DNA from 4 places in the Kitasatospora sp. NPDC058243 genome. Region 1 is predicted to be linked to each of the others. Evidence: riboswitches for the same ligand, from Rfam matches in the RefSeq annotation. Region 1 holds a riboswitch; each other region holds the start of a gene.

Region 1 (6,936 bases):
CGTCGGCCAGGACCCGGGCTCAGACCTCAACCCGCGCATGCGCGTCGACCGCCTCCTGACCGAGACGGCCGCCGACCGCCGCCGAACCTCCGTACCCGACCTGCTGCGCGCCGTCCGCCTGCCGGTCGGTGAGCGCCTCGAACACCGCCGCCCCGCAGGCCTGTCCGGCGGCCAGCAGCGGCGTGTCGCCCTTGCCCGCGCCCTCGCCCGACGGCCCGAGATCCTCCTCCTCGACGAACCCACCGCCGGCCTCGACCCGGCCCTGCGCGACGACATCGCCGACCTGCTGCGCGAGATCGCCGACTCCGACGGCCTCGCCATCGCCCTCACCAGCCACGACCCCGACTTCGTCGCCCGCTGCGCCGACGACGTTCTGGCCCTGTGGCCCGACCGCCTTGCCGCGGCCCCGGCTGGGGCCCCGGCTGCGGTTGGGGCTGCGGCGGTGGCTGGGGCTGTGGCCGGGGTTGTGCCGGCAACGGCCGTGCAGGCCGGACGCGTTCGTACCAGGGCCGCCTCCGGAATGCCGCCCGTCGTGGAGGCGAAGGCGCTCAGCGCCGGCATCGGTACGGTCCGCACCCGCCACCGCGTCTTCGCCTCCGTCGACCTCGCCCTGATGCCCGGCACGCTGACCGGGATCACCGGCCCGTCCGGATGCGGCAAGAGCACGCTGCTGCGCACCCTGGCCGGCCTTCACCGGCCCGAGTCCGGCAGCGTCATCCTCCACGGCGAACACCTGGCCCCGTCCTACCGGCGCCGCAGCCGCGACCAGCGCCGCCGCATCCAGCTCGTCCCCCAGAACCCCCTCGGCGCCCTCAACCCGGCCCACACCGTCGGTGCCACCCTCACCCGGCCGCTGAAGCTGCACTTCGGTCTTCCCGCCGCCCGGTGCGAGGAGCGCGTCGCCGAACTGCTCACCGCCGTCGGCCTGCCCCCGCACTACGCGACCCGCCACCCCCACGAACTCTCCGGCGGCCAACGCCAGCGCGTCTCCCTCGCCCGCGCCCTGGCCGCCGAACCCGACGTCCTGCTCTGCGACGAGGTCACCTCCGCCCTCGACACCGACACCGCTGCCGCGCTCATGGACCTTCTCGACGACCTGCGCACCAGCCGGGGCCTGGCGGTGGTCCTCGTGAGCCATGACCTCCCCCTCGTCACCGGCCACGCCGACCACGTCCTGCCTCTCGCGGGCCCCCGCCCCGCACCGCTCACCGCGCAGCAGCCCGCCGGCGTCCGCTGACTCCTACTCGGAGATCCACCGTCGGCGCTGTCCGCCGGTGAGCACCCAGCCGGGGCCCGAGGGCGAGGGCGAGGGCGAGGGCGAGGGCGTGCGGCGTCCCGCGCCGCGGGCGGCCGCCGTGCACACCCGCCGCAGCAGGGAGTTGAGTTCGGCGCGCTGGCCCTTCGTCAACGAGCCGAGCAGGTCGCCTTGGACGGCGGATGCGTCGTCGTGCAGCACGTCCAGCGCTGCCTGCCCGGCCGGGGTGATCGTCAGCACCTCCTGCCGCCCGCCGATCTGGACGACCATGGAGTGCACCAGGCCTGCCGACAGGAGGTCGTCCAGTGCCTGGGCGGAGTCGGCCCCGGTTGCGGCGGTTGCGGTTGCGGCGGCGTGCTCGGTGAGGTCGCGGCGCCCGTGCGGCCCCAGCTGGGCGAGTGCGGACAGCAGCGCCTGATGGGCCGGGCCCATTCCCCTCGCGTCGAGCCGGTCGGCCAGCAGCCGGTCGACCGCCCTGCCGGCCGTCGACAGGAGGTAGACGGTCTGTTCGAAGGGGCTCGTCGAGCCCGTCCTCCCGTCGTACACGCCAGGTCCCATCGTCCGGTGGCCGCCGTGTTCTCGGACCGGGGCCATGGTGGCGGCACCCGCGCGGGGATGCCGAGCCCGGAGGCCGGAGTGAACGCGGCCTCTGATCGCCGGCGGGCGGGCGGCTGCGCCAAGACCCGCACGGGTAAGCCGAGCCTCACCATAGCCGGACCCGCACGGTTGGTCTACATCGATGTCGTCAGACCGGGCCGTGAGCCCTCAGGGTCCGGGCCGCGTACTCGACGTACTCGTGCAGCCCGTAGGCCAAGGCCACGCCGAGCAGGGCCGCGACCGTGACGGCGGCGACCAGGGCGACGGCGGCGTGCGCCCTGCGGCCGGTCGGGCGGGCGGGTGCGGGGCCCAGGAGGGCCTGGACGCGCTGGGGCACGGGGCCGGTGTTCACGGACAGCAGGGGCCCGGCGGTTCGGCGGGCGGACGGCGATCCGGCCAGGGCCGCCCGGGCGATGGCGGTCGCGGCGGTGCGCCGGTCGGCGACCGCGGCGGCGGCCTGCTCGTCGGCCCAGCGTTCCAGGTGGTAGTCGAGGTCGGCCCGCAGCCGGGCCAGCGCCGGGTGTACGGCGGCGGCGAGGTCGACGGCGGCGGACAGCAGGTGGTGGCGCCCGCGCAGGTGGGCGCGCTCGTGGGCGAGGAGCACCGCGCGCTCCGCCGGGCCCAGCGCGCTCAGCATGCCGGCCGAGACGACGACGCGGCCGGGGCGCCCCCGGTGGCCGGGCAGGGCGAAGGCCTCGGCGTCCTTGCCCGCGACCACGAGCAGGTCGCCGTCGCTCGTCGCATCAGCGGTCAGGCCCCAGGCGCGGGCGAGGAGCACGCGGTGCCCGCGCCACCGCAGCGTCAGCCGTACGGCCTGGACGGCCAGCGCGGCCCCGGCAGCGCAGGACACCGGCACCACGGCCGGCCACCGGGCGACGACGCCGGACAGCGGCAGGTGCTCCAGGCCTGCCAGGAACGGGACGTGGAACAGCCCGGCGAGTGCCGCGACGGTGCCGCCCGCCAGCAGGACGGCCGCGCCCGTGAGTACGAGCGAGGCCTCGCGCGGAGGGAGCAGCAGGGCCAAGCGGCGTGCGGCGGGCGCCGCGGCCCAGGGGAGCAGCAGGGCCAGGGCGACGACCGTCAGGATCAGGCCCATGCGTCGTCCTCGGGCCCGGGCCTGCCGGAGTCCGCCGCGGTCGCGGCCCTGGCCCCGGTCTGGGCCCCGGTCTGGGCCTCGGCCTCGGTCTGGGCATCGAGGAGCAGGCGGCGCAGCACGTCCTCGTCGTCCTCGGACAGGGAGGAGACGAACCGCTTCAGCACGAGGTCCCGCTGGGGTTCCTTCTCCAACTCCCGGCGCATGCGCCCGGCCGCCAGTCCGGCGGCGTCCTCCACCGGGGCGTAGGCGAAGGACCGCGCGGGGCGGCTGCGGACCAGGGTCCCCTTCTCGTGCAGGCGCGTGAGGATCGTCGTCACGGTGGTGCGGGCCAGCCCGTGGTCCAGCGCCTCCTTGACCTGCTGGGCGGTCAGCGGCTCGCCGGCCGCCCACAACACCGCCAGCACGTCCGCGACCAGTTCCCCGTGCGGACGCCTGGCGTCCCGACCGACCCTCACATCGTTCTCCCTGTCCCGACACTCCCGGAAGGCACACTCCCGGCAGGCGCACCTCCGGCGCCGACAGCGGTCGGCGGCCGAGGCCTGCCCGCGCCGGTATGGCGAAGATGGGCCCGGCCTGTGTTGCTTAGGTGTGCCTCAGCTAACTTTACGGGCTCGTGGCCCCGCGCTGCCGGGCGCCTGATTTGCGGACACCGTCCGGTCACGTGCCGCTCGGCGCGGTGGAAAGCCGATGGCGCAACGCGCGTGCGGGCCTCTGGACTTACTAGGACGTCCAACTATATGGTCGACGGCAGGTCCGCGGTGTCAGGGAAGCCGGTGTGAGTCCGGCACGGTCCCGCCACTGTGACCGGGGAGTTCGTCCTCGCAGATGAAGGCCACTGGCAGCCAGCCGGGAAGGCCTGGGGGCGTGCGGTGATCCGGGAGTCAGGATACCGGCCGCGGGTGTTCCGTGTTTTCCACGAGGATGGAGACGACACGCATGACTCCGGGCTGCTCCCGCTCCACTGCCGCTCCTGGTCGTCCCGTGCCCACGGCCGCCGGGGCCCCGACGCCCTGACGTTCCGTTCCGCCGCCGCACGCCCGTGTCGCGGGGCGCACCACCGTGCGCCCGCCGACCGGCGGCGGCCTCCGATCCTCCTCCTCTCCCCACCCCTGTCGAGAGAAGGAACCCGATGGTCCGAGAACTGACCCACTTCGTCGCCGGCAAGCCCACCGCCGGCACCTCCGGTCGCTTCGGCGACGTGTACGACCCCAACACCGGCCGGGTGCAGGCCCGGGTGCCGCTGGCGAGCCGGGCCGAGGTCGAGGCGGTGATCGCCGACGCCGCGCAGGCCCAGCCCGCATGGGCCGCGTGGAACCCGCAGCGGCGCGCCCGCGTCCTGCTGCGCTTCCTCCAACTCGTCGAGCAGGAGAAGGAGGAACTGGCCCGGCTGCTGTCCGCCGAGCACGGCAAGACCGTGGCCGACGCCCACGGGGACATCCAACGCGGCCTGGAGGTCGTGGAGTTCGCCGCCGGCATCCCGCACCTGCTGAAGGGCGAGTTCAGCGACAACGCGGGCACCGGCATCGACGTGTACTCGATGCGCCAGCCGCTCGGCGTGGTCGCGGGCATCACGCCGTTCAACTTCCCCGCGATGATCCCGCTCTGGAAGGCCGCACCCGCCATCGCCTGCGGCAACGCCTTCGTCCTCAAGCCCTCGGAGCGCGACCCCTCGGTGCCGCTGCGCCTCGCCGAGCTGTTCCTGGAGGCCGGGCTGCCGCCGGGCGTGCTGAACGTGGTCAACGGCGGCAAGGAGGCCGTCGACACCCTGCTGGAGGACCCGCGGGTGCAGGCGGTCGGGTTCGTCGGCTCCACACCGATCGCCCAGTACGTGTACGCCACCGCCGCCGCGCACGGGAAGCGGGCGCAGTGCTTCGGCGGCGCCAAGAACCACCTGGTCGTGATGCCGGACGCCGACCTCGACCAGGCCGCGGACGCGCTGATCGGCGCCGGCTACGGCTCGGCCGGCGAGCGCTGCATGGCGATCTCGGTGGCCGTCCCGGTGGGGGAGGAGACCGCCGACGCCCTGGTGGCCAAACTGGTCGAGCGGATCGCCGCGTTGAAGGTCGGGCGCTCGGACGACCCGGCGGCGGACTTCGGCCCGCTGGTCGGCGCCGACGCGCTGGAGCGGGTCCGCGGCTACCTGGACCTCGGGGTCGAGGAGGGCGCCGAACTCGTCGTCGACGGGCGGGACTTCCGGCTGGAGGGGCACGAGGACGGCTACTTCCTCGGCGCCTCGCTGTTCGACCGCGTCACGCCCGACATGCGGATCTACCGGGAGGAGATCTTCGGCCCCGTCCTGACCGTGCTCCGCGCCGCCGACTACGAGGAGGCGCTGCGCCTGCCCGGCGAGCACGAGTTCGGCAACGGCGTGGCCGTCTACACCCGGGACGGCGACACGGCGCGGGACTTCGCCCGCCGGGTGAACACCGGCATGGTCGGCGTCAACGTGCCGATCCCCGTGCCGGTCGCGTACCACACCTTCGGCGGCTGGAAGCGCTCCGGGTTCGGCGACCTCAACCAGCACGGGCCGGACTCGATCCGCTTCTACACCCGCACCCGCACCGTCACCTCGCGCTGGCCCTCCGGGGTCAAGGAGGGCGCGAGCTTCACCATCCCGACGATGGGCTGAGGGCGCCGTGCACGACCTCACAGAGGACCAGCTCGCCATCGCGGCGACCACCCGGGCCTTCGCCCGCGAACACCTGGCGCCGAACGCGGTCGCGTGGGACCAGGCCAAGCACTTCCCGGTGGACGTGCTGCGCAAGGCGGCGGACGTCGGCCTGGCCGGTGTCTACGTCCGCGAGGAGTCCGGCGGCTCCGGGCTCACCCGCGCCGACGGCGTGCTGGTGTTCGAGGCGCTGGCCACCGGCTGCCCGTCCATCGCCGCCTACCTGTCCATCCACAACATGGTCGCCTGGATGATCGACCGCTACGGCGACGACGCCCAGCGCGCCCGCTGGCTGCCGGGCCTCAGCGCCATGGCGACCCCCGCCAGCTACTGCCTCACCGAGCCCGGCGCGGGCTCGGACGCGGCGGCACTGACCACCCGAGCCCGCCGGGACGGGGCGCACTGGGTCCTCGACGGCGTCAAGCAGTTCATCTCGGGCGCGGGCGTCTCCCAGGTCTACCTGGTGATGGCCCGCACCGGCGGGCCGGGGGCCGGCGGGGTGTCCGCGTTCGTCGTCGAACGCGACGACGCCGGCGTCTCGTTCGGGCCCGACGAGAAGAAGATGGGTTGGAACGCCCAGCCCACCCGCCAGGTGCGGCTGGACGGCGTCCGGCTCCCGGCCGACCGCCTCCTGGGAGCCGAGGGCGAGGGCTTCCGGATCGCCATGAACGGGCTGAACGGCGGCCGGCTCGGCATCGCCGCCTGCTCCCTCGGCGGAGCGCAGGACGCCCTGGAGCGGGCCACCCGCTATCTGGCGGACCGCGAGGCGTTCGGCGCCCGGCTCCTGCACGCCCAGGCGCTGCAGTTCCGGCTCGCCGACATGGCCACGGAGCTGGAGGCGGCCAGGTCGCTGCTCTGGCGGGCCGCCTCGGCCCTGGACCGGGGGGACCCCAGAGCGCCGGAGCTGTGCGCGATGGCCAAGCGGCACGCCACCGACACCGGCTTCGAGGTCGCCAACCAGGCGCTCCAACTGCACGGCGGCTACGGCTACCTGGCCGAGTACGGCATCGAGAAGATCGTCCGCGACCTGCGGGTGCACCAGATCCTGGAAGGAACCAACGAGATCATGCGCGTCATCGTCGCCCGCGGCCTGACCGGGGCCGCGTGATGGCCGGGAACGACCTCGACGAGGTCCTGGTCCACCGCGAGGGCCGGGCGGGCCTGATCGTCCTCAACCGCCCCGCGGCCCTGAACGCCCTCACCCACGGCATGGTGCGAAGGATCTCCGAAGCCCTGGACGCGTGGGAGGAGGACCAGCGGGTCGACACCGTGGTCATCACCGGCGCCGGTGAGCGGGCCTTCTGCGCCGGCGGCGACATC
Region 2 (6,936 bases), on a different contig from region 1:
CGGTCGGTCGGCTGGTGGGCGGGCCGGCCGGAGTGGCTGCCGGTGCCGACGGACACCGGGTAGGCCGCCCGGTCCGCGCCGTGGTCGATCATCCTGCGTTCCAGCTCCATCGCCAGGTGCCGTTCGGTGCGGCCGACCAGGATCGACTCCAGCAGTTCGCCGAGCGCCTGGTCGGCGATCTCGGCGGCGATCCGCAGGTCGGCGATCTCGTGCTCGTCCTTGACCACCCGCAGCCGCTCGACCACCTGCGCCAGGTCGGCCAGCCGGGCCCCCTCCGCCAGGCTCGCCACCGCGCGGTGGCGGCTGACGGTCAGGTCGTGCTCCTCCACCGCGAGGTCCGCCACGCCCAGTCGCGCGGCGGCGGCGGCCGCCGCCAGGGCGGTGTCCGCCGCGGCCGCCACCGGCACCTGGGTGACGTCCGGCGCGATCAGGTGCTCCCCGGTGTCGTCCGGCGGCAGATCGTCCGGCACTGCCAGCAGCACCCGCTCCCGGGTCAGCAGCAGCGTCGCCCCGCAGGGCGCGCAGCCCGTCAGATACCGCACGTTCGCCGCCCGGGTGATCAGCGCCGCATCGGCCCCGGCCGCACTGCAGTGCTCCCTCACCCGCTCCCGCCGACCCGCGTACGCATCAGACATGCGTCGAGCCTACGAACCCCCACCCCGATCCGCCCGCCGAGCACCCCCGACAGGGCGCGCTCCCGCCCCCGCACGCCCTCTTTGTGGTCGCTACGCCCCCTCCGGATCGATCAGGCCTCGGCGATAGGCGGGGACCAGGTTCTGGGGGACGAGCAGTTCGCGGCCGTTGAGGGTGATCGGGACGAGCTTCGGGGCCTTGCCCTTCCACTGGGCCCGGCGGTGCCGGGTGTTGCTGCGGGACGTCTTGCGCTTGGGGACGGCCATCGGGGGCTCCTTGTCGGGTGGTGACGGTGGTGACGGTGGTGACGGTGGTGACGGTGGTGGCGGTGGTGACGGTGGTGGCGGTGGTGCCGGCGGCGATGGCTACCGGGTGGTGCCGGCGTCGTACGGGAGGAGGGCCATCTCGCGGGCGTTCTTGACGGCCCTGGCCACGGCGCGCTGCTGCTGGACGGTGAGCCGGGTGACGCGGCGGCTCCGGATCTTGCCGCGGTCGGAGACGAAGCGCCGCAGCAGGTCGGTGTCCTTGTAGTCGATGTACTCGACGCCGGCCGCGAACAGCGGGTTCGGCCGGTCCTTGGGCGGGTTCGGTCGCTTACGCACAGTGACGGCTCCTCAGTGAACGGGGTCGAGCAGGTCCCGGAAGGCGTCCGGCAGGGCCTTCCAGCCGGGTTCGCCGGCGGCGAGTTCGGCGTCGGTGAGCAGACAGGAGTCGAGCAGCCCGGTGACACCGTCGACGTCCAGGCCCTCGGCGGTGAAGCTGAGCTGCTGCACCCGGTCGCCGTGCAGAGGGTGCCAGTCGAGGGCGGCGGCGGCCCGGCGGGCGGGCGGGTAGAGCTCCCAGGCGGCGTCGGGCAGGGAGGTGAGCCAGGGCCCGCACTCCTCGACCGCGAGGTTGGCCCCGGCGGCGTCCCAGGCGAGCATCAGGTCGGGCCGGTTGGCCAGCCAGAAGCGGCCGCGGCTGCGCTGGGCGGCGGGGACGAGCAGTTCCAGCGCCCGGTGCAGCCGCTCGGGGTGCAGCGGGCGGCGGCGCTCCCAGACCAGCGTGGTGACGCCGGCCTCGTCGCTCTCCTGCGGGAGCAGCGCGATCGCCGGGTTGACCCGGTCGCGGGCGGCGGCGACGTCGAAGCCGCCGAGGGCGGCCCGGGTGAGCGCGCCGGTGCCGAGCCGGACGACCCGGGCGGTGGGGTGGAGCTGGCGGAGCAGCGCGAGCCCGGGCGTGTGCGCCGTCGCGCGCGGGACGGCGAGGGTGGTGGCGTACTCGACCTGGTGGGCGAGCGCCTCCGCGCGGGTCCGCTGGTCCTGGCGGGCGGTGTGCTCGCCGTGGTCCACCAGGTCGTCGGAGACGGAGAGTTCGCCGATCAGCCGGTCCGGGTCGACGGCCGTGACCACGCCCGCGAGTTCGACGGCGTCCTCCAGGTGGCGGCCGTCCGCCTCTCCCCCGGCGATCACCTCGACGGCCGGGTGCGGGTCGCTGCCGCCCCACAGTTCGACGATCGCGAGTCCGTACCGGCCTTCGTCGGCGATCCGCAGCAGTCGCGGCAGCAGGTCCTCGCGCAGGGCGCAGCAGGGGCAGTCGTTCACCAGCGGGACGTCGGCGGCGTCGAACCCGCCTCCCGCGTCGCGCAGTTCGCGGTGGACGACGCCCTGCGAGGCCTCCCGCAGGTCGTGGTGGAGGACCACCGCGTCCACCGCGGCCGCGGCCAACTCCCGGACGGTGGCGCGGCGTTCGGCGGCGTGCAGGCCGGCGACGACCACCACGGGCAGCTTGATCCCGTCCACGCCGCTCACCAGCTGGCCTTGCGGACGCCGGGCAGGTGGCCGGCGTGGGCGTGGACGCGGAGGTTGACCCGGGAGAGGCCGAAGGCGCGCAGGTAGCCGCGGGGGCGGCCGTCGACGGCGTCGCGGTTGCGGATCCGGGTGGCGCTGGCGTCGCGGGGCTGGCGGGCGAGTTCGGCCTGGGCGGCGGCGCGTTCGGCGGGGGCGGTGCCGGGGTGGGCGATGATCCGCTTGAGCTCGGCGCGGCGCTCGGCGTACCGGGCCACGACGGCGCGGCGCTGCTCGTTCTTGGCGATCTTGCTCTGCTTGGCCATCAGACCTTCCCCCCTCGGGCGCGGATGCGGGCGACGGCGGCCTCGATGCCGATCGTGTCGATGGTGCGGATGCCCTTGGCGCTGAGGGTGAGCCGGACGTACCGGCCCTCGCCGGGCAGCCAGTAGCGCTTGTGCTGGATGTTGGGGTCGAAGCGGCGGCGGGTGCGGCGGTGCGAGTGCGAGATCGCGTTGCCGAATCCGGGCTTGCGGCCGGTGAGTTGGCAGTGGGCGGACATGGGTGCTCCCTGACGTCCGGGAATGGGCAGGACGGAGCTCACGTTACACCAGATGAAAATGACTTCCATTTCGGTGTACGGTTTCGCCCCAGCCCCGAACACCCCGCCAACCCGCCAACCCGCCAACCCGCCAACCCGCCAACCCGGGAGGACACCCATGGCCCGTAGTGAACTGCGCCCCGTCATCAAGCTCCGCTCCACCGCCGGCACCGGCTACACGTACGTGACCCGCAAGAACCGCCGCAACGACCCGGACCGGATGGTCCTGCGCAAGTACGACCCGGTCGCGCGCCGGCACGTCGACTTCCGCGAAGAGCGCTGAACCCCGCCCGCCCGAACTGAACCCCGCACCGACGGAACGCCGACCGGCAGCGACCCGTACCGCCCCGCAGCGACGAAACGGCGCCTCCCCCGGGATCCCAGGGGAGGCGCCGTCGCTGCTCGCAGCCGTCGCCGCTCGCAGCCGTCACTACTCGGCGGCCACCCAGCGCTTCTCCACCCGGGCCAGCTTCCAGTAGGCGATCGCCGCGGCCCAGACCACCACGAACAGCCCGGCGATCGCGTAGCCGACGTTGTCCAGCGAGATGCCCGCGATCCAGCCGGTGACCGGGTCGGTCAGATCGAGCTTCTCGTGCAGCACGCCGACCAGCTCGATGGTGCCGATGACGAAGGCCACCGCGATCGACAGCCCGGTGATCGTCAGGTTGTAGTAGACCTTCCGGACCGGGTTGGCGAAGGCCCACTGGTACGCGAAGTTCATGAACGTCCCGTCCAGGGTGTCGAACAGGCTCATCCCGGCCGCGAACAGCAGCGGCAGGCAGACGATCGCGTACCAGGGCAACCCGGCCGCCGCGCCCGACCCGGCCATCACCATCAGGGTGACCTCGGTCGCGGTGTCGAAGCCCAGCCCCAGCACCATGCCCACCGGGAACATCTGCCCGGGCCGGGTGATCGAGCGGGTCGCCCGGTTCAGCACCCGGGCCATGAAGCCCCGCGAGTTGAGGTGCTCCTCCAGCTGCGCCTCGTCGTACGACCCGGCCCGCATCGCCCGGAACACCTTGAGGATGCCGAGCAGCGCGGCCAGGTTGAGCGCGCCGATCAGGTAGAGGAACGCGCCGGAGGCCGTCGTGCCGACCATCCCGAGCCACTTGTGGGTGGTCGAGTCGTCGTCCATCAGCGTGCTGGCCAGCTGCGCGCCGCCCGCCACCAGGGCGGCCATCAGCACCACCATCGAGGAGTGCCCGAGGGCGAACCAGAAGCCGACCGAGACCGGCCGCTTGCCGTCCGCCATCAGCTTGCGGGTGGTGTTGTCGATCACCGCGATGTGGTCGGCGTCGAAGGCGTGCCGCATGCCGAGGGTGTACGCGGTGATCCCCAGGCCCACGCCGAAGACCTGGGTGCCGACCGCGTAGTTGTGGGGCGCGACCAGGAAGATGAGCGTCCCGAACGCCACCACGTGCATGGCCAGGATCACCCCCATCAGCCCGGCCGTGCGAACGGTGTCCTCGCGCTTCCAGCGGAACGTGGGCAGCACGGACGGTGTCGCCGGCGCCTCGGCGGCGGCGGTTTCGGGCAGGGTCATTCGGGTCACGCTCCAGCACCTCGTGGAAACACTTCGTGAGATGCCGTGGCCGGTCTCCTGGCTTACGGGGGTCCCGTACCCGCCTTCCCAGGTGCGCGAGGCTCCCAGTGGCGTCGTGGGTACGGACGTCTCTCCATCGTCGACGATCACGATGGCCCGATCACAGTGGCGAGGGCCGCTCCGGACTGGGACCCCTGAGGATCCGTCACCGGTCTTCCCGAGCACCACGGCGGGGAACACCGTAGGGGTCAGGACCCACCCTTGCAAGGCTGCGCACCTGCGCAGGTGTCCAGGATCACAGGCCCCCTCCTGCAACAATGTGCGCATGCATCTCGTACCGGCCGACCGCGCGGGCCACCGCACCATCGACGGACACCGGGTCTGCGAGGCCATCGCCGCGATCGGCGACCCCGCGCACGTCCGCACCTGGGCCGAGCGGTTCTCCCTGCTCGCCGACCCCGGGCGGCTCGCCCTCCTGCTCGCCCTCCACCGGGCCGGCCCGCTCGCCGTCTCCGACCTCGCCGTCGCCACCGGCATGCGCGACCCCGCCGTGTCCCAGGCCCTGCGGCTGCTCCGCACCGCGGGCGTGGTCACCGGGGACAAGGACGGGCGGGTCGTGCGCTACCGGCTCGTGGACGAGGCCATGCGCCCCCTCCTCGACGCGTGCGCCGCCGCCGAACACCACGAGCCCACCGCGGCCGTCGGCTGACCGACTGGACAGTGCCTGGTCAGGCCGCCTGGCAGGCGGGGCACCAGAAGAGGTTGCGCGCGGCGTGCTGCTCCGTCCGGACGTCGGTGCCGCAGACCAGGCAGGGCATCGCGGCCCGCCGGTAGACGTACACCTCGCCGCCGTGGTCGTCGACGCGCGGCGGGCGGCCCATCGCCTCGGGGGTGTGCTCGGGGCGGACGGTGTCGATCCGGCCCGCGCCGACGCCCTCGTGCATCAGGGCGACCAGGTCGGCCCAGATCGCGTCCCACTCGCCCCGGGTGAGGTCGCGGCCGGCGCGGTGCGGGTTGATCCCGTGGCGGAACAGCACCTCGGCCCGGTAGACGTTGCCCACCCCGGCCAGCACCTTCTGGTCCATCAGCAGCGCGGCGACGGTCGTCCGGCTGGCCGATATCCGGCGCCAGGCGGCCTGCGGGTCGGCGTCGGCGCGCAGCGGGTCGGGGCCCAGCCGGGCGGCGACGGCGGCCTTCTCCGCGCCGGTGACCAGCGCGCAGGTGTTGGGGCCGCGCAGGTCGGCGTAGCCGTCGTCGTTGGCCAGCCGCAGCCGGACCAGGCCGACCGGCTCGGGCGCGGGCCCGGTGCCGAAGGCGAAGCCGCCGTAGAGGCCGAGGTGGACGTGCACCCAGCCGCCCTCCTCGAAGCCGAGGAACAGGTGCTTGCCGACGGCTTCGGCCGCGGTGAGCAGCTGCCCGTCGATGGCCTTGGCCTCGTCGGCGAACCGGCCCTGCGGGCTGGACACCTCGACCGGGCGGCCGCCGAAGGCCTTCCGGTTCTCGGCGGCGAGGCGGTGGATGATGTGGCCTTCCGGCACGGGCGTCAGCTCCCCCGGGGTGGTTCGACAGGACCTGCACATCATCGCAGTCGGCGCCGACAGCACCGGATCGTCGCAGGTCAGCGGACCGGCATGCCCATCAGCCGGGCCAGGATGACGCGGTCCAGCTCGGCGGCGGTGCCGGCCACGTCCAGGTACGAGTTGTCGATGATCGGCAGCCCGGAGTTGTACCAGCCGGCCATCCGGCCGTGGATCCGCGCCACCTCCTCGTCACCGAGCCGCCGGGTGCCGCCGCGCCGGGCGTTGCGGTGCAGCACGGAGTCCAGGCTGGGCAGCAGCACGACCGGGATCATGCCGGGGCCGATGTGCCGCTTCCAGCCGCCGAGGCCGATGGCCGGGCGGTCCGGGAAGACGGCGTCGTCGATGATGCAGGAGATGCCGTTGGCGAGGTAGTTGCGGCAGGCGAAGCCGCAGGTGCGGCGGGCCAGCCGGTACTGCGCCTCGGAGGCGTTGTTCCAGCCGGACTGCGGGTTGGCGAAGCCGGACTGCACCCACTCGCGGACGTCGTCCAGGCTGATGTGCGCAGTCGGGCTGGGCCGGCGCTCGGCCCAGTACCGGGCGACGGTGGTCTTGCCCGCCCCGGCCGGGCCGATCAGCAGGACGGCGATCGGACTGGCGGGCGCGTGCCGCTGCGGCGGGTGGGCGGGGAGTTGCACGGGCGCGCCGGAGGGCAGCACGAAGTGCCCGGTGGCCCCGACGGGGACCGGCGCACTGGGCGCGGGCGCGGGTGCGGCCGGAGCGGGCGCGGAGACAGGAGCCGGAGCGGGCGGCACGGGAGCAGGCGGCACCGGAACGAGCGGCACCGGAGCGGCCGGAGCCGGCGGCGCAGCGGCG
Region 3 (6,936 bases), on a different contig from region 1:
GTCCGAACCGGGGTAGGGCTGGTGGAAGGACATGCCGACGATCCCGGCCGGCCCCCCGCCGTTGTCGGGCAGTTCGGTGGTGGTGCCGTCGCAGTTGTGCTGGACACCGGCCGTGCCGTAGCTGCCGTCGTCGGCGCGCGGGTGGCCGGACCAGACGGCGGAGAGCAGGTCGACGGCGTCGTCGGTGTACTGCCAGCCGGCCCGGCAGGTGGGCCACCGGCCGGCCGAGTAGGAGCGCGGGTCGCCGACACCCCAACCGGTCTGGCCGTAGCCGGGGCCGAGGTCGGTCTCGACGAAGCCGGGCAGCTTGCCGGTGAGGTCGGCGGCCTTCTTGTAGTAGTAGCCGACCTGCTTGGTGCCGCGGTAGTCGCCGTACTCGGGGTTGTTGCGCTCGTTGTGCGCCTCGACGTGCTGGCCGATCACCGTCCCGCCGCTCTGCCCGGTGCGGGCCTGCCCCTCCAGGTCGGCGAGCAGTTGCTGGACGGCCCGGGCGTTCGGCGAGGCCTGCGGGTCCCGGGCGAGCAGGTCCCGGCCGACCTCCGGCGGCAGGGTGCGGCCGGAGAAACCGACCGCCACCGGGACGCGGGCGGGCTGTTCGCCGTCGGCCCGGCCGTCGCGCTGCAACAGCGCCACGGCGCCCGCGGCCACCACGACCCCGGCCGCGGCCAGGACGGCGGGCTTGCCGCGCAGGGCTCTGGGCAGGGCCACGGACCGCTCCTCCGGTTGCTCGCCGGCACCGGCCCAGGCGGACACAACCGGAACACTCGTGCGAATGACTGCCCCGAGAGCCTGCCACACTCCCCCGGCCCCGGCGAGCGAACCCGCCGGGGCCGGGGTGTCACGGCGGATCAGCCGGCCGCGGCGGCCCCCGGCGCACCCGGCGCGGCCGCGGCCTTGGCGCGCTGGAGCAGCTGGCCCTTCACGTGCTCGCCGAAGCCGGCGGCCGCCGCGGTGGCGGCGGCGTCGGCGGTGTTGCCGCCCTTCGCCGAGCCCTCGACCGTGAAGTAGGCGTACCGGCCCAGGGTGTTGTGCGTGTTGGTGCAGCCCGGCGTAGCGCAGAAGGCCGGCGCGCCCGGCGCGACGGCGCCCTTGAGGTGGCCGGTGTAGCTCTTCATCGAGGTCTCGGCCTGGATCTTGTGGTCGAAGACCGCGACGCCGACGGTCACCGCGCTGTCGCCGGAGACGTAGGTCGCCCGGAGCACCTTCTGGCAGCCCTGGTCACCGAGGACCTTGCCGAGCCCGCCGGTCGTCGAGTTCCCGTCCCAGCAGGGCGAGTCCAGCGAGACGAAGGTCCGGTTCCAGGTGGCGCCGTTGACCGTCACCTGGAGTGCGGAGAACAGCGCCCCCGCGTCCTGCGGCGCCGGGTCGGTGGCGGCCTCCCAGATCGGCTTCGACGGGTCGTCCGGCGCGCCGCCCGGGGTGCCGGACGGGTTCCCGCCCGGGGTTCCGGCGGCATTCGGCGCGGCACTCGGTGCGGCGGAGGACGGCCGGTTGGAGGCCGAGGCGGTCGGCCCGGCGGTCGGCTTGTCGCCGTCGCCCTTCGTCAGCAGCACCGCACCGCCCGCGACCAGGCCGCCGACCAGGACGACCGCGACCGCCACGCCGAGGGCCCGCAGCCGGCGGCGGCGCTTGTCGTCCGCCGCGTTGCGGTCCGCCAGCGCCTGCCAGTTCGGCTCGGCGCGCTGCGGCGCCTGGGGCTGCGGGTACGGCTGCGGGTGCGCCTGCGGGTGTCCTTGGGGATGCGTCTGGGGATGCGGCTGGGGGTTCGGCTGCCACTGCGGCGGCAGCTGCTGCCCCGGTTGGCCCGGCTGTGGCAGCGGAGGCTGCCCCGGCGGGCCGGGCTGCGCCACCGGCTGCGCGGGCGGCACCGGAGGCCCGTACGAGGCCGGCGGCGGCCCGAAGCCCCCACTCGGCGGCAACACCGGACCGGGCACCACCGGCGGCTGCTGACCGTGCGCGTCCCCCGGCCCGGCGGGAGGCGTTCCCTGCGGACCCTGCCCGGGTGCGCCAGTTCCGTCGCTCACGCGCCCCCTCGCTTCGCTCGATGATCGCTTCGCGAAACGCGCCCCTCGGCGCTTCGCTCGCTCATGCGCCCAGATCGTAGGGCATGCCCCCGCCAGCCGGTCCGCCCGGTGACCGTTCCGTATCGAAACCAGGACGCCGGAGCCCGGAACCAGGGCCCCGGGAGCCCGGATCCGAGGCGCCCCAAGGCCACGGCCCGCCCCCTCCCAGCACCCCCGGTTATCGCGCCGACACACCGCGCCGTACTACATGTGGGGTCGCATCAGAGAGACACCACAAGATGTATGCTCAATCCTGCTGTCGATGCAGGGGAACCCGGTGCGAATCCGGGACTGCCCCGCAGCGGTGAGCGGGCGGCTCCAGCAGCCGCACCGCGAGTCCGAGTACCTGCCGACGGTGTGCGCACGGGCCCTCCCGCAGAGGCCGCGCCAGCACGAGAACTACCTTCCGGGCCTCGCGGGCGGGCCGGGGACGCCACTGTCGCGCGACGCTTTCTGCGTACGTGCCGTGCTCCCCTGCCCCGAACGGCCCGGTACCCCCCGATCACCGCCGCCGATCGCCGCCAGGAGAGAGCGCCTTGACCACCGCTGCCTCAGCCACCCTGCCCGCCCAGGGCACCGGCCCCGCCCCCACCGACCCGACGGTCTCCGACCCCGGCGGCGCGCTCCTTCGGCTGCTCACCGACCGCAGCGTCGACCTCCCCCAGGTGGACCCCGGCCATGTCGCCGCCGCCGCGCTGCGCGGCCGCCACGCCGGCTCGGACTTCGCCGAGCTGCGCGGGCTGGCCGTGGACGCCGCCGCGTCGATGATCGCCGAGGACCCCCAGTACTCGAAGCTGGCCGCCCGGCTGCTCGCCCTGGAGATCGTCGACGAGGCGAACAGCCAGGGCTCGCGCTCCTTCGCCGCCTCGATCGCCGTCGGCCACGACGAGGGCCTGATCGGCGACACCACCGCCGCCTTCGTCGCCAAGCACGCCGCCGCCCTGGACGCGCTGATCGACGCGCACGGCGACGACCGCTTCGAGTACTTCGGCCTGCGCACCGTGCAGTCCCGCTACCTGCTGCGCCACCCGATCACCCGCAAGGTCATCGAGACCCCGCAGCACTTCCTGCTCCGCGTCGCCTGCGGCCTGGCGGTCGGCGACAGCGAGCAGTCCGTGCGCGAGGTCGCCGAGCTGTACGGCCTGATGAGCCGGCTGGAGTACCTGACCTCCTCGCCGACCCTGTTCAACTCCGGCACCCGGCACCCGCAGATGTCGAGCTGCTACCTGCTCGACTCCCCGCTGGACAACCTGGACTCGATCTACAACCGCTACGCGCAGATCGCCCGGCTGTCCAAGCACGCCGGCGGCATCGGCCTGTCCTACTCGCGCATCCGCTCGCGCGGCAGCCTGATCCGCGGCACCAACGGCAAGTCCAACGGCATCGTCCCGTTCCTGCGCACCCTCGACTCCTCGGTCGCCGCCGTCAACCAGGGCGGCCGCCGCAAGGGCGCGGCCTGCGTCTACCTGGAGACCTGGCACGCCGACATCGAGGAGTTCCTGGAGCTCCGCGACAACACCGGCGAAGAGGCGCGGCGCACCCACAACCTCAACCTGGCGCACTGGATCCCGGACGAGTTCATGCGCCGGGTCAACGCCAACGAGGACTGGTCGCTCTTCTCCCCCGCCGACGTGCCCGAGCTCGTCGACCTGTGGGGCTCCGACTTCGACGAGGCCTACCGCAAGGCCGAGCTGGCCGGCAAGGCCGTGCGCACCATCCCCGCGCAGACCCTGTACGCCCGGATGATGCGCACCCTGGCGCAGACCGGCAACGGCTGGATGACCTTCAAGGACGCCTCCAACCGCGCCGCCAACCAGACCGCGCTGCCCGGCCGCACGGTGCACTCCTCGAACCTGTGCACCGAGATCCTGGAGGTCACGGACGACTCCGAGACCGCCGTCTGCAACCTCGGCTCGGTCAACCTCGGCGCCCACGTCGCCCCCGGGGCCTCCGTCGACGACCTGCTCGGCGCCATGGACTGGGAGCGCCTCGACGCCACCGTCCGCACCGCCGTGACGTTCCTCGACCGCGTGGTGGACATCAACTTCTACCCGACCACCGAGGCCGGCACCTCCAACTCCCGCTGGCGCCCGGTCGGCCTCGGCGTGATGGGCCTCCAGGACGTCTTCTTCAAGCTGCGGATCGACTTCGACTCCGCCGAGGCCGCGCGGCTCTCCACCCTCATCGCCGAGCGCATCATGCTCACCGCGTACGAGCGCTCCGCCGACCTGGCCGAGCAGCTGGGCCGCCACGAGGCCTACGGCGAGACCCGCGCCGCCCGCGGCGAACTGCACATCGACCACTTCCCGACGGCCGCCCCGCAGTGGGCCGACCGCTGGACCGCGCTGCGCGCCCGCATCGCCGAGACCGGCCTGCGCAACTCGCTGCTGCTGGCCATCGCGCCGACCGCGACCATCGCGTCCATCGCCGGCGTCTACGAGTGCATCGAGCCGCAGGTCTCCAACCTGTTCAAGCGCGAGACGCTGTCCGGCGAGTTCCTCCAGGTCAACCCGTACCTGGTGCGCGAGCTCAAGGAGCTCGGCGTCTGGGACCAGCAGACCCGCGACGCCCTGCGCGAGGCCAACGGCTCCGTCCAGGAACTGGGCTGGCTGCCCGCCGAGGTCCGCTCGCTCTACCGCACCGCCTGGGAGCTGCCCCAGCGCGCGCTGATCGACCTGGCCGCGGCCCGCATGCCGTACCTCGACCAGAGCCAGTCGCTGAACCTGTTCATGGCGGCGCCGACCATCGGCAAGCTCAGCTCGATGTACGCCTACGCGTGGAAGGTCGGTCTCAAGACCACCTACTACCTGCGCTCGCGCCCGGCGACCCGGATCGCCCAGGCCGCCTCCGGTGCCGCCCGCGCCGCCGCGCCCGCGTCCGCGTCCGCGCCCGTGCCGGTGAACACCCCGACCCTCACCCCGGAGGAGGAGGCCGCGCTGGCCTGCTCCCTGGAGAACCCCGAGTCCTGCGAGGCCTGCCAGTGAGCACCCCCGACCGCGAGAAGATGCTGCTCGACCCCGGCTTCGAGCTGACCCTGCGCCCGATGCGCTACCCGTCGTTCTACGACCGGTACCGGGACGCGATCAAGAACACCTGGACCGTCGAGGAGGTGGACCTGCACTCCGACGTCGCCGACCTGGCCAAGCTCAGCGAGGGCGAGCGCCACCTCATCGGCCGCCTGGTCGCCTTCTTCGCCACCGGGGACTCGATCGTCTCCAACAACGTGGTGCTGAGCCTCTACAAGCACATCAACTCCCCGGAGGCGCGGCTGTACCTGTCGCGCCAGCTGTTCGAGGAGGCCGTGCACGTCCAGTTCTACCTGACGCTGCTCGACACCTACCTGCCCGACCCCGAGGACCGCAACGCGGCCTTCGCCGCGGTGGAGAACATCCCCTCCATCCGCCAGAAGGCGCAGTTCTGCTTCAAGTACATGAACGCCGTCGACCACATCGACTCGCTGCAGACCAAGGAGGACCGCCGCGCGTTCCTCCTGAACCTGATCTGCTTCGCGGCGTGCGTCGAGGGCCTGTTCTTCTACGGCGCGTTCGCGTACGTGTACTGGTTCCGCTCGCGCGGCCTGCTGCACGGCCTGGCCACCGGCACCAACTGGGTGTTCCGCGACGAGTCCATGCACATGGACTTCGCGATGTCGGTCGTCGACACGGTCCGCGAGGAGGAGCCCGACCTCTTCGACGACGAGATGGCCAAGCAGGTCACGGAGATGCTGGAAGAGGCCGTCGAGGCCGAGCTCCAGTTCGCCCAGGACCTGTGCGGCGACGGCCTCGCCGGCATGAACACCGACTCCATGCGCCAGTACCTGGAGGCCGTGGCCGACCAGCGCCTCGCCCGCCTCGGCCTGCCGATCCGCTACGGGTCCACCAACCCGTTCGGCTTCATGGAGCTCCAGAACGTCCAGGAGCTGACCAACTTCTTCGAGCGCCGCGTCTCCGCGTACCAGGTCGCCGTCGAAGGCTCCGTCGCCTTCGACGACGACTTCTAAAGCACTCAGACACACCAGAGGTGCCCCGCCCGGCTCACCGCCGCGCGGGGCACCTCTGTCTGTACCGACCTCACCTCTGAACTCCCCCGCCCCCGCCCGGCATTCACGCCGAACGGGGGCGGCCCAACCACTTTCCCGCTCTGGAAAGATCGGTTTCTTGACCCTGCGCCCACGGGGACTACGCAGACGCAGGACAGTTCTCGGCGCAGAGTTGCTGCCCGAGGACCGCCTCGACGAGTACCGCCGGTACCGGGAGATTGCTCTGGCTCACGCCCTGCCCTTCAGGGAGCACAAGGAAGCCAAGGCAAAGACGATCGCGGCATGACTGGAGCGCCAGGCCGTCCTGTACGACAGCCAGAGAGAGTTCCATTTCGTCATTTGTGAGCATGTCCTGCGGTGGCGGATATGCCCTCCTGCCATCATTGCTACGCAGCTCGAGCGCCTGGTTTCGCTGTCCCGGATTCCCAATTTAACCATCGGAGTTCTTCCCGCCAAAAGGCTGATGCCGGACTTTCCGATGACATGCTTCAGCATGCATGATGATCGCCTGGTCATTGTGGAGACGTTTCATTCAGAGATCACAACTCGCGATCCGAGGGATGTCGCTCTCTACATGTCAACATTCCTCAGATTAGACGCCGCGGCACTACATGGAGATGACATGCGGGACCTGATCGAAGGAATCCGGGACGAGTTCTTTCAGGAAAGAAACGCCAAGGGAGCCGCAATGGAAAGCAGGTCGGATTCAGCACGGATCGCAGGCCCAGGGCGGCAGGACGCCAGAACCCTCCGCCGAAAACGGCGCGGACAAGAAGCAGGTTGAGCTGGCAACCCTTGAGCGGAAGCTTGAGCGGCAGACGCCGCAGGATCTCT
Region 4 (6,936 bases), on a different contig from region 1:
TGCTGAGCGCCCTCTTCACCAACCCCGCTTTCAAGTGGGACATCGTCGGGCAGTACCTGTTCCACGACAGCATCGTGCACGGCATGGTCGTCACGCTGGAACTGACCGTCCTCTCCATGCTGATGGGCGTGATCGGCGGCATCGTCCTCGCCGTGATGCGCCTGTCCCCGAACCCCCTGCTCTCCGGCACCGCCTGGATGTACATCTGGGTCTTCCGCGGCACCCCGGTGCTGGTGCAGCTGGTGTTCTGGAACTTCCTCGGCCTGATCTGGGCCAAGCTGTCGATCGGCGTCCCGTGGGGGCCGGAGTTCTGGTCCGCGGACACCAACGTCCTGATCCCGACCTTCGTCGCCGCCCTGCTGGGCCTCGGCCTCAACGAGGCCGCCTACATGGCGGAGATCGTCCGCGGCGGCATCCAGTCGGTGGACGAGGGCCAGACCGAGGCCGCCCACGCGCTCGGCATGAGCCGGTTCCAGACCATGCGCCGGATCGTCCTGCCCCAGGCCATGCGGGTGATCATCCCGCCGACCGGCAACGAGACCATCTCGATGCTCAAGACCACCTCGCTGGTCAGCGTGATCTCCCTGGAGGAGATCTTCCGGGCCGGTCAGGTCATCTACTCCCGGAACTACCAGAACATCCCGCTGCTGATCGTGGTCAGCCTCTGGTACCTGTTCTTCACCTCGCTGCTGACCATCGGCCAGTACTACATCGAGCGCTACTACGCCCGCGGCTCCAACCGGACCCTCCCGCCCACCCCGGTGCAGCGGCTGCGGGGCCTGTTCGCCGGGAAGCCCGCCCCGAAGACCGGCGCCGACGTCGTCCCGGGGCTTGAGGGAGGTGGTCACGTATGACCGACCTGAGCAGGACCCCGGCCGCCGCCACCGGGCAGCCGATGGTGCGCGCCGAGAGCGTCCACAAGTCCTACGGCTCCGTGCACGTGCTCAAGGGCATCGACCTGGAGGTCAAGCAGGGCGAGGTGTTCTGCCTGATCGGCCCCTCCGGCTCCGGCAAGTCGACCTTCCTGCGGTGCATCAACCACCTGGAGAAGATCAACGGCGGACGCCTCTGGGTGGACGGCGAACTGGTCGGCTACCAGCAGAAGGGCGACAAGCTCTACGAGCTCAAGGACCGCGAGGTCGCCGTCAAGCGGCGCGACATCGGCATGGTCTTCCAGCGCTTCAACCTGTTCCCGCACATGACGGCCGTCGAGAACGTCATGGAGGCCCCGGTCCAGGTCAAGGGCGAGAGCAAGGCCGCCGCCCGGGAGCGGGCGATGGTCCTGCTGGAGCGGGTCGGCCTCGCCGACAAGGCGAAGAACTACCCCTCCCAGCTCTCCGGCGGCCAGCAGCAGCGCGTCGCGATCGCCCGCGCGCTGGCCATGAAGCCCAAGCTGATGCTGTTCGACGAGCCCACCTCGGCGCTCGACCCCGAACTGGTCGGCGACGTCCTCGACGTCATGCGCGGCCTCGCCGAGGAGGGCATGACCATGGTGGTCGTCACCCACGAGATGGGCTTCGCCCGCGAGGTCGGCGACGCGCTGGTGTTCATGGACGGCGGTGTGGTGGTCGAGTCCGGCAACCCCCGCGAGGTGCTCACCGACCCCCGGCACGAGCGCACCCGCGCCTTCCTCTCCAAGGTGCTGTAGAACCGTACCGACCGGCGCCCGGCAGGCTGCTCCTGCCGGGCGCCGACGTTTTCCCCACCCAGGTAATAGGCTGGACGCAATCAGCCCGTTACCGACCTTTTGGAAGGACCTCCGTGGAGCTCGCCTCGTACGCCGATCTCGCCGTTCGGCTGGTGAACACCGAGGAGCCCGAACGCGGCACCGACACGCTGACGTCCGTGGACGCGGTGCGCGGCCTGTTCTCCGACTCCTCGCGGGCCGCCGCACAGGCCGACGAGTCCGACCTGCCCCGGCTGCGGGCGGTGCGGACCAGGCTGCGCGGGGTCTTCGAGGCCGCCGCCGAGGGCGACGAGATCCGGGGCGTCGACCTGCTGAACAGCCTGCTGATGGAGTACCCGGTCAGCCCGCTGGTCTCCGGGCACGACTACCTGGACGACGCCGGCCGGCCGCGCTGGCACCTGCACCTGGCCGACAACTCGCCGACCGCCACCGCGCACTTCAGCGCGGTCGCCTGCATGGGCCTGGCCGTCCACCTGACCGAGCTGGGCGCCGACCGGCTCGGCATCTGCCAGGCCGCGCCCTGCCGCAACGCCTACCTGGACACCTCGACCAACCGCTCCCGCCGCTACTGCTCGGACCGCTGCGCGACCCGCGCCAACGTCGCCGCGTACCGGGCCCGCAAGCGCCAGGAGGCCGAGGCCGCGGCACTCGGCGCCGCCGGCTAGGTCCCCGGCAGGGCCCAGGGGGTCAGAGCTGCTCCGCCCAGACGCCCAGGCGGCGGGCCAGGCCCGGCACCCGGGCCAGCCGGGTGCTCAGCAGCAGCCGCTCCAGCCGCCGCCCCGGCGCCAGCCAGGCCGGGCGCGGGCGCAGCCTCAGCAGCACCCGGCCGAGCACCAGTTCGTCCGGGACCGGGCCGTAGCTGCGGCTGTCGCTGTCCACCGGCCGGTTGTCGGACAACAGCCACCAGCCCCTCGGACGCCGCTCGGCGGCCCGCTTCACCACCAGCAGGTCCTGCTGGAAGGGGTGCCGGAAGAGCACCACCGCGCCGGGCCGGATCGGCGCGCCGTAGCGCACCAGCAACTGGTCGCCCTCGCGCAGGGTCGGGACCATCGACGGGCCCGCCACGTCGACCAGCCCGAACGGCACCGCGCCGCCGCCCCGCCCCCGGGGTTCCGTGCCCGCCGGTTCCGTGCTCCGCGCCACGACTCCTCCTCCCGGACCGACCGGTCCCAGTCTGCCGTACGGACCGTCACCCCGTTCGATCCGTTCGATGTCCGGATTACCCCGGTTCCGGGTCCGCCTTTTGCCCTAGGCCCACCGCCCGATCGCGAAACCCCGGGGGCGGAAGGGTAATCTCGGGCGCGGGAAGACGATCTAAGGAAGGACTCCCATGTTCTCTCGTCTGTTTGCACCGCGCGCCACCGCCCACGCCCACTGTGACCTGCCCTGCGGCGTGTACGACCCGGCGCAGGCCCGGATCGAGGCCGAGTCGGTCAAGGGCACCCAGGAGAAGTACCAGGCCAACGAGGACCCGGCTTTCCGCACCCGCGCCCTGATCATCAAGGAGCAGCGTGCCGAGGCCGTCAAGCACCACATCTCGGTGCTGTGGAGCGACTACTTCAAGGCCCCGCACTTCGAGAAGTACCCGCAGCTGCACCAGCTGATCAACGACACCCTGAAGGCCGCCTCGGCCGCCAAGGCGTCCACCGACCCCGCCACCGGCCAGGCCCTGCTGGACCTGATCGCCGAGGTCGACAAGATCTTCTGGGAGACCAAGCAGGCCTGAGCCTGACGCGTCGCCACCCGACCGCCCCCGTCCGCGAGCCCGGACGGGGGCGGTCGTGCGTTCACGCCCCACCCGAGCCCGGTAAGGGTTGCCTAGCCTGAGTGGCTGTTATGCTGCCAGGGCGTCCGAGGGGGAAGTCCGGTGTGAATCCGGCGCTGACCCGCAACGGTGAGCACGGCCCCCTGGGCCGCGCCAGCCCGATCGCCCCCGGCCGCTGAACTCCCGACAACTCGCCGTGGACTGCGAGGGGATGGCGCCCGGGCCCGCGCCCGACCGGTGCCGCCCCCGCGCACCCGCGGCCCGAGGCAAGGCGCACCGTGAGCAGCACCGCAGCCGCGGGCAGTGGCGCAACGAGCCCGCCCGCCCGCCGAATACCCGCCCTCCCGCTCGCCGTCGGCCTGGCCGCCGCCCTGCTGCTCTCGCTGCTCTGCGGCGTGGCGCTGGGCGCCTCCGGGATCGGCCTGCCCCGCGTCCTGCGGCTGCTGGCCGCCGGGCTGACGGGCGGACGGCTGGAGGCGGACGAGGCCGCCGCCTACGCGATCGTCTGGGAGATCCGGCTGCCACGTGCCGTGCTGGCCGCCGTGGTCGGCGCCGGGCTGGCCGCCACCGGGGTCGCCGTCCAGGCCCTGGTGCGCAACGCGCTGGCCGACCCGTTCGTGCTCGGCATCTCCTCCGGCGCGGCCGTCGGCGCCAACGCGGTGCTGCTGCTCGGCGCCTTCGCCTCGCTCGGGGTGTGGGCGATCTCGGCCTCCGCGTTCGGCTCCGCGCTGGTCGCCATGGTGCTGGTCTACCTCGCGGCGCGGACGGCCTACGGGCTCACCCCGCTGCGGCTGGTGCTCACCGGCACCGCGCTCTCCTACGGCTTCTCCGCCGTCACCGCGCTGATGGTCTTCGCGGCCGCCCGCGGCGAGGCCGCCAGGGACGCCATGATGTGGCTGCTCGGCAGCCTCGGCGGCGCCACCTGGGGCTCGGTGCCGATCGCCGCCACCACCGTGCTGGCCGGCCTGGCGTACCTGGCCTGCGCCGCCGGCCGGCTGGACGCGCTCGCCATGGGCGACGAGACGGCCGCCTCGCTGGGCGTGGACCCGGACCGGCTGCGCCGCGAGCTGTTCGTGGTGACCGCCGCCGTCACCGGCACGGTGGTGGCCGTCAGCGGGGCGATCGGCTTCGTCGGGCTGATGGTGCCGCACCTGGCCCGGATGCTGGTCGGCGCCGGGCACCGCCGGGTGCTGCTGGTCGCGCCGCTCGCCGGGGCGCTGCTGCTGGTCTGGGTGGACATCGTCTCGCGCACCCTGCTGGCGCCCGCCGAACTGCCGGTCGGGGTGGTCACCGCGGTGCTCGGGGTGCCCTGTTTCCTGCTGCTGATGCGCCGTCGCGGCTATTCCTTCGGAGGCCGCTGATGGATCTCGCCCTGGACTCCGTCTCGGTCGAGCTGGCCGGTGCCCGGCTGGTCCACGACGTCGCCCTGGACGCCGCCGCCGGGCAGGTGGTCGGGCTGATCGGACCGAACGGCAGCGGCAAGTCGACGCTGCTGCGCTGCGTCTACCGGGCGTTGCGGCCGGCCGCCGGGGCCGTCCTGCTGGACGGCACGGACCTGCACGCGCTGACCGCGCGCGAGGCCGCCCGGCGGGTGGCCGCGCTCCCCCAGGAGCACTCCGCCGAGTTCGACTTCACGGTGGCCGAGGTGGTCGCCATGGGCCGGCTGCCGCACCGGCGCGGCCTGGGCGGCCCGGGCGCGGACGACCACGCCCGCTGCACCGAGGCGCTGCGCAAGGTCGGCGCCGAGCAGTTGGCCGGGCGGGGCTTCCTGAGCCTGTCCGGCGGCGAGAAGCAGCGGGTGCTGATCGCCCGCGCGCTGGTCCAGGAGCCCCGGCTGCTGGTGCTGGACGAGCCCACCAACCACCTGGACATCGCCCACCAGTTGGACGTGCTGGCGCTGGTCCGGGAGGCCGGCCCGACGGTGCTCACCGCGCTGCACGACCTCAACCTGGCGGCCGGCCACTGCGACCTGCTGTACGTGCTGCGGGCCGGCCGGATCGTCGCCTCGGGGCCGCCCGCCGAGGTGCTCCGACCCGCCCTGCTGGCCGAGGTGTTCGGCGTCCGGGCCACCCCCGTCCGGCACCCGGTGACCGGCGCCGTCCAACTGCTCTTCGACCGGATCTGACCCACCCCCCGAAGGAACCCCCGTGCGCACCAAGGCCGTTGCCATCACCGCCCTGCTCACCCTCGGGCTCACCGCCTGCGGCGCCGAGATCGCCCCGAGCGGCGACGCCACCGCCGCCTCCGCCCACTACCCGGTGACCGTGGAGAACTGCGGCACCAAGCTCACCTTCCCGCAGAAGCCCGCCCGGACGGTGACCAACGACGTCGGCATCACCGAGCTGATGCTCGCCCTCGGCCTGGCCGACCGGATGGCCGGCTACGTGATGCCCGACGACAAGGGCCGGGTCGACCAAGTCGCCTGGAAGGACGGCTACCAGCAGACCGCGTGGCTCTCCAAGAAGGAGATCACCAAGGAGATCGTGCTGGGCGCCAAGGCCGACCTGGTCTTCGCCGGCTGGCACTACGGCTTCGACGAGGGCCGCGGCTTCACCCCGCAGGCGCTGGGGGACCTCGGCATCGCCTCGTACGTGCTCAGCGAGTCCTGCCGCAGCGGCAAGGGCACCGAGCGCGGTGTGATGTCCCCGCTGGACGCGCTCTACACCGACCTGGCCAACCTCGGCGAGATCTTCGACGTCCGCGACCGGGCGGACAAGCTGGTCGCCGGTTTCAAGGCGCAGGTCGCCGCCGCCCCGCAGCCCGAGCGCCGGCCGTCCGTGTTCCTGTACGACAGCGGGCAGGACAAGCCGTACACCGCCGGGAAGTTCGCCGCGGCCGACGAGATCATCGCCAAGGCCAGCGGGGCCAACGTGATGGGCGACCTCGCGGACACCTGGGTCACCGTCGGCTGGGAGAGCGTGGTGCAGCGCGACCCCGAGGTGATCCTGATCAACAACTACGGCGAGACCGGCGCCGACGCCAAGCGCGCCTTCCTGAAGTCCTTCCCGCCGCTGGCCGGCGTCTCGGCGGTCAGGAACGACCGGATCTTCGTCCTGGACTACGTCGACCTGGTGGAGAGCCCGCGCAACCCGGCCGCGATCACCGCGCTGGCCGACTACCTGCGCACCGTCCCCGCCCGCTGACCCGCCCGCCCCCGGCCCGGGCCCCGATCAGGGCCTGGGCCGGGGGCGGGGGCGCGCAGTAGGCTCGCGGCATGATCCGCACCGCCGTCGTGACCGACGTTCCCGTCATCCTCGCCCTGATCCGCGAGCTCGCGGAGTACGAGAAGGCCCCGCAGGAGGCCGTGGCCACCGAGGAGCAGCTGCGCGACGCCCTGTTCGGCGCCAACCCGGCGCTGTTCGGCCTGATCGCCGAGGACGACGCCACCGGCGAGCCGGTCGGCTTCGCGGTCTGGTTCCTCAACTTCTCGACCTGGCGCGGCACCCACGGGATCTACCTGGAGGACCTGTACGTCCGCCCGCAG

What was found. Region 1 has a riboswitch for cobalamin ahead of ACFVX9_RS09760 (CoA-acylating methylmalonate-semialdehyde dehydrogenase). Riboswitches for the same ligand answer to the same signal wherever they lie in the genome.
Region 2: another riboswitch for cobalamin. It lies ahead of ACFVX9_RS16270 (HoxN/HupN/NixA family nickel/cobalt transporter); the one in region 1 lies ahead of ACFVX9_RS09760 (CoA-acylating methylmalonate-semialdehyde dehydrogenase).
Region 3: another riboswitch for cobalamin. It lies ahead of ACFVX9_RS31400 (ribonucleoside-diphosphate reductase subunit alpha); the one in region 1 lies ahead of ACFVX9_RS09760 (CoA-acylating methylmalonate-semialdehyde dehydrogenase).
Region 4: another riboswitch for cobalamin. It lies ahead of ACFVX9_RS06665 (FecCD family ABC transporter permease); the one in region 1 lies ahead of ACFVX9_RS09760 (CoA-acylating methylmalonate-semialdehyde dehydrogenase).

Annotation. Positions count from the first base shown of each region.
Region 1 is NZ_JBHVWW010000010.1:23,319-30,254, forward strand. It holds gene ACFVX9_RS09740 (ABC transporter ATP-binding protein) at 1-1,237, shown strand, start outside; gene ACFVX9_RS09745 (MarR family winged helix-turn-helix transcriptional regulator) at 1,241-1,801, opposite strand; gene ACFVX9_RS09750 (M48 family metalloprotease) at 2,001-2,948, opposite strand; gene ACFVX9_RS09755 (BlaI/MecI/CopY family transcriptional regulator) at 2,939-3,403, opposite strand; cobalamin riboswitch at 3,670-3,861, shown strand; gene ACFVX9_RS09760 (CoA-acylating methylmalonate-semialdehyde dehydrogenase) at 4,078-5,577, shown strand; gene ACFVX9_RS09765 (acyl-CoA dehydrogenase family protein) at 5,585-6,724, shown strand; gene ACFVX9_RS09770 (enoyl-CoA hydratase/isomerase family protein) at 6,724-6,936, shown strand, end outside.
Region 2 is NZ_JBHVWW010000020.1:103,558-110,493, forward strand. It holds gene ACFVX9_RS16235 (Xaa-Pro peptidase family protein) at 1-635, opposite strand, end outside; gene rpmF (50S ribosomal protein L32) at 726-899, opposite strand; gene rpsR (30S ribosomal protein S18) at 999-1,235, opposite strand; gene ACFVX9_RS16250 (CobW family GTP-binding protein) at 1,248-2,414, opposite strand; gene rpsN (30S ribosomal protein S14) at 2,420-2,725, opposite strand; gene rpmB (50S ribosomal protein L28) at 2,725-2,961, opposite strand; gene rpmG (50S ribosomal protein L33) at 3,119-3,283, shown strand; gene ACFVX9_RS16270 (HoxN/HupN/NixA family nickel/cobalt transporter) at 3,431-4,543, opposite strand; cobalamin riboswitch at 4,573-4,787, opposite strand; gene ACFVX9_RS16275 (metalloregulator ArsR/SmtB family transcription factor) at 4,869-5,252, shown strand; gene ACFVX9_RS16280 (DNA-formamidopyrimidine glycosylase family protein) at 5,272-6,081, opposite strand; gene ACFVX9_RS16285 (AAA family ATPase) at 6,162-6,936, opposite strand, start outside.
Region 3 is NZ_JBHVWW010000064.1:37,360-44,295, reverse strand. It holds gene ACFVX9_RS31410 (glycoside hydrolase family 26 protein) at 1-708, opposite strand, end outside; gene ACFVX9_RS31405 (hypothetical protein) at 849-1,868, opposite strand; cobalamin riboswitch at 2,290-2,432, shown strand; gene ACFVX9_RS31400 (ribonucleoside-diphosphate reductase subunit alpha) at 2,624-5,047, shown strand; gene ACFVX9_RS31395 (ribonucleotide-diphosphate reductase subunit beta) at 5,068-6,063, shown strand; gene ACFVX9_RS31390 (Scr1 family TA system antitoxin-like transcriptional regulator) at 6,389-6,886, shown strand.
Region 4 is NZ_JBHVWW010000006.1:72,146-79,081, reverse strand. It holds gene ACFVX9_RS06690 (amino acid ABC transporter permease) at 1-854, shown strand, start outside; gene ACFVX9_RS06685 (amino acid ABC transporter ATP-binding protein) at 896-1,648, shown strand; gene ACFVX9_RS06680 (CGNR zinc finger domain-containing protein) at 1,762-2,352, shown strand; gene sodX (nickel-type superoxide dismutase maturation protease) at 2,375-2,830, opposite strand; gene sodN (superoxide dismutase, Ni) at 3,018-3,413, shown strand; cobalamin riboswitch at 3,502-3,641, shown strand; gene ACFVX9_RS06665 (FecCD family ABC transporter permease) at 3,731-4,813, shown strand; gene ACFVX9_RS06660 (ABC transporter ATP-binding protein) at 4,813-5,577, shown strand; gene ACFVX9_RS06655 (ABC transporter substrate-binding protein) at 5,600-6,595, shown strand; gene ACFVX9_RS06650 (GNAT family N-acetyltransferase) at 6,667-6,936, shown strand, end outside.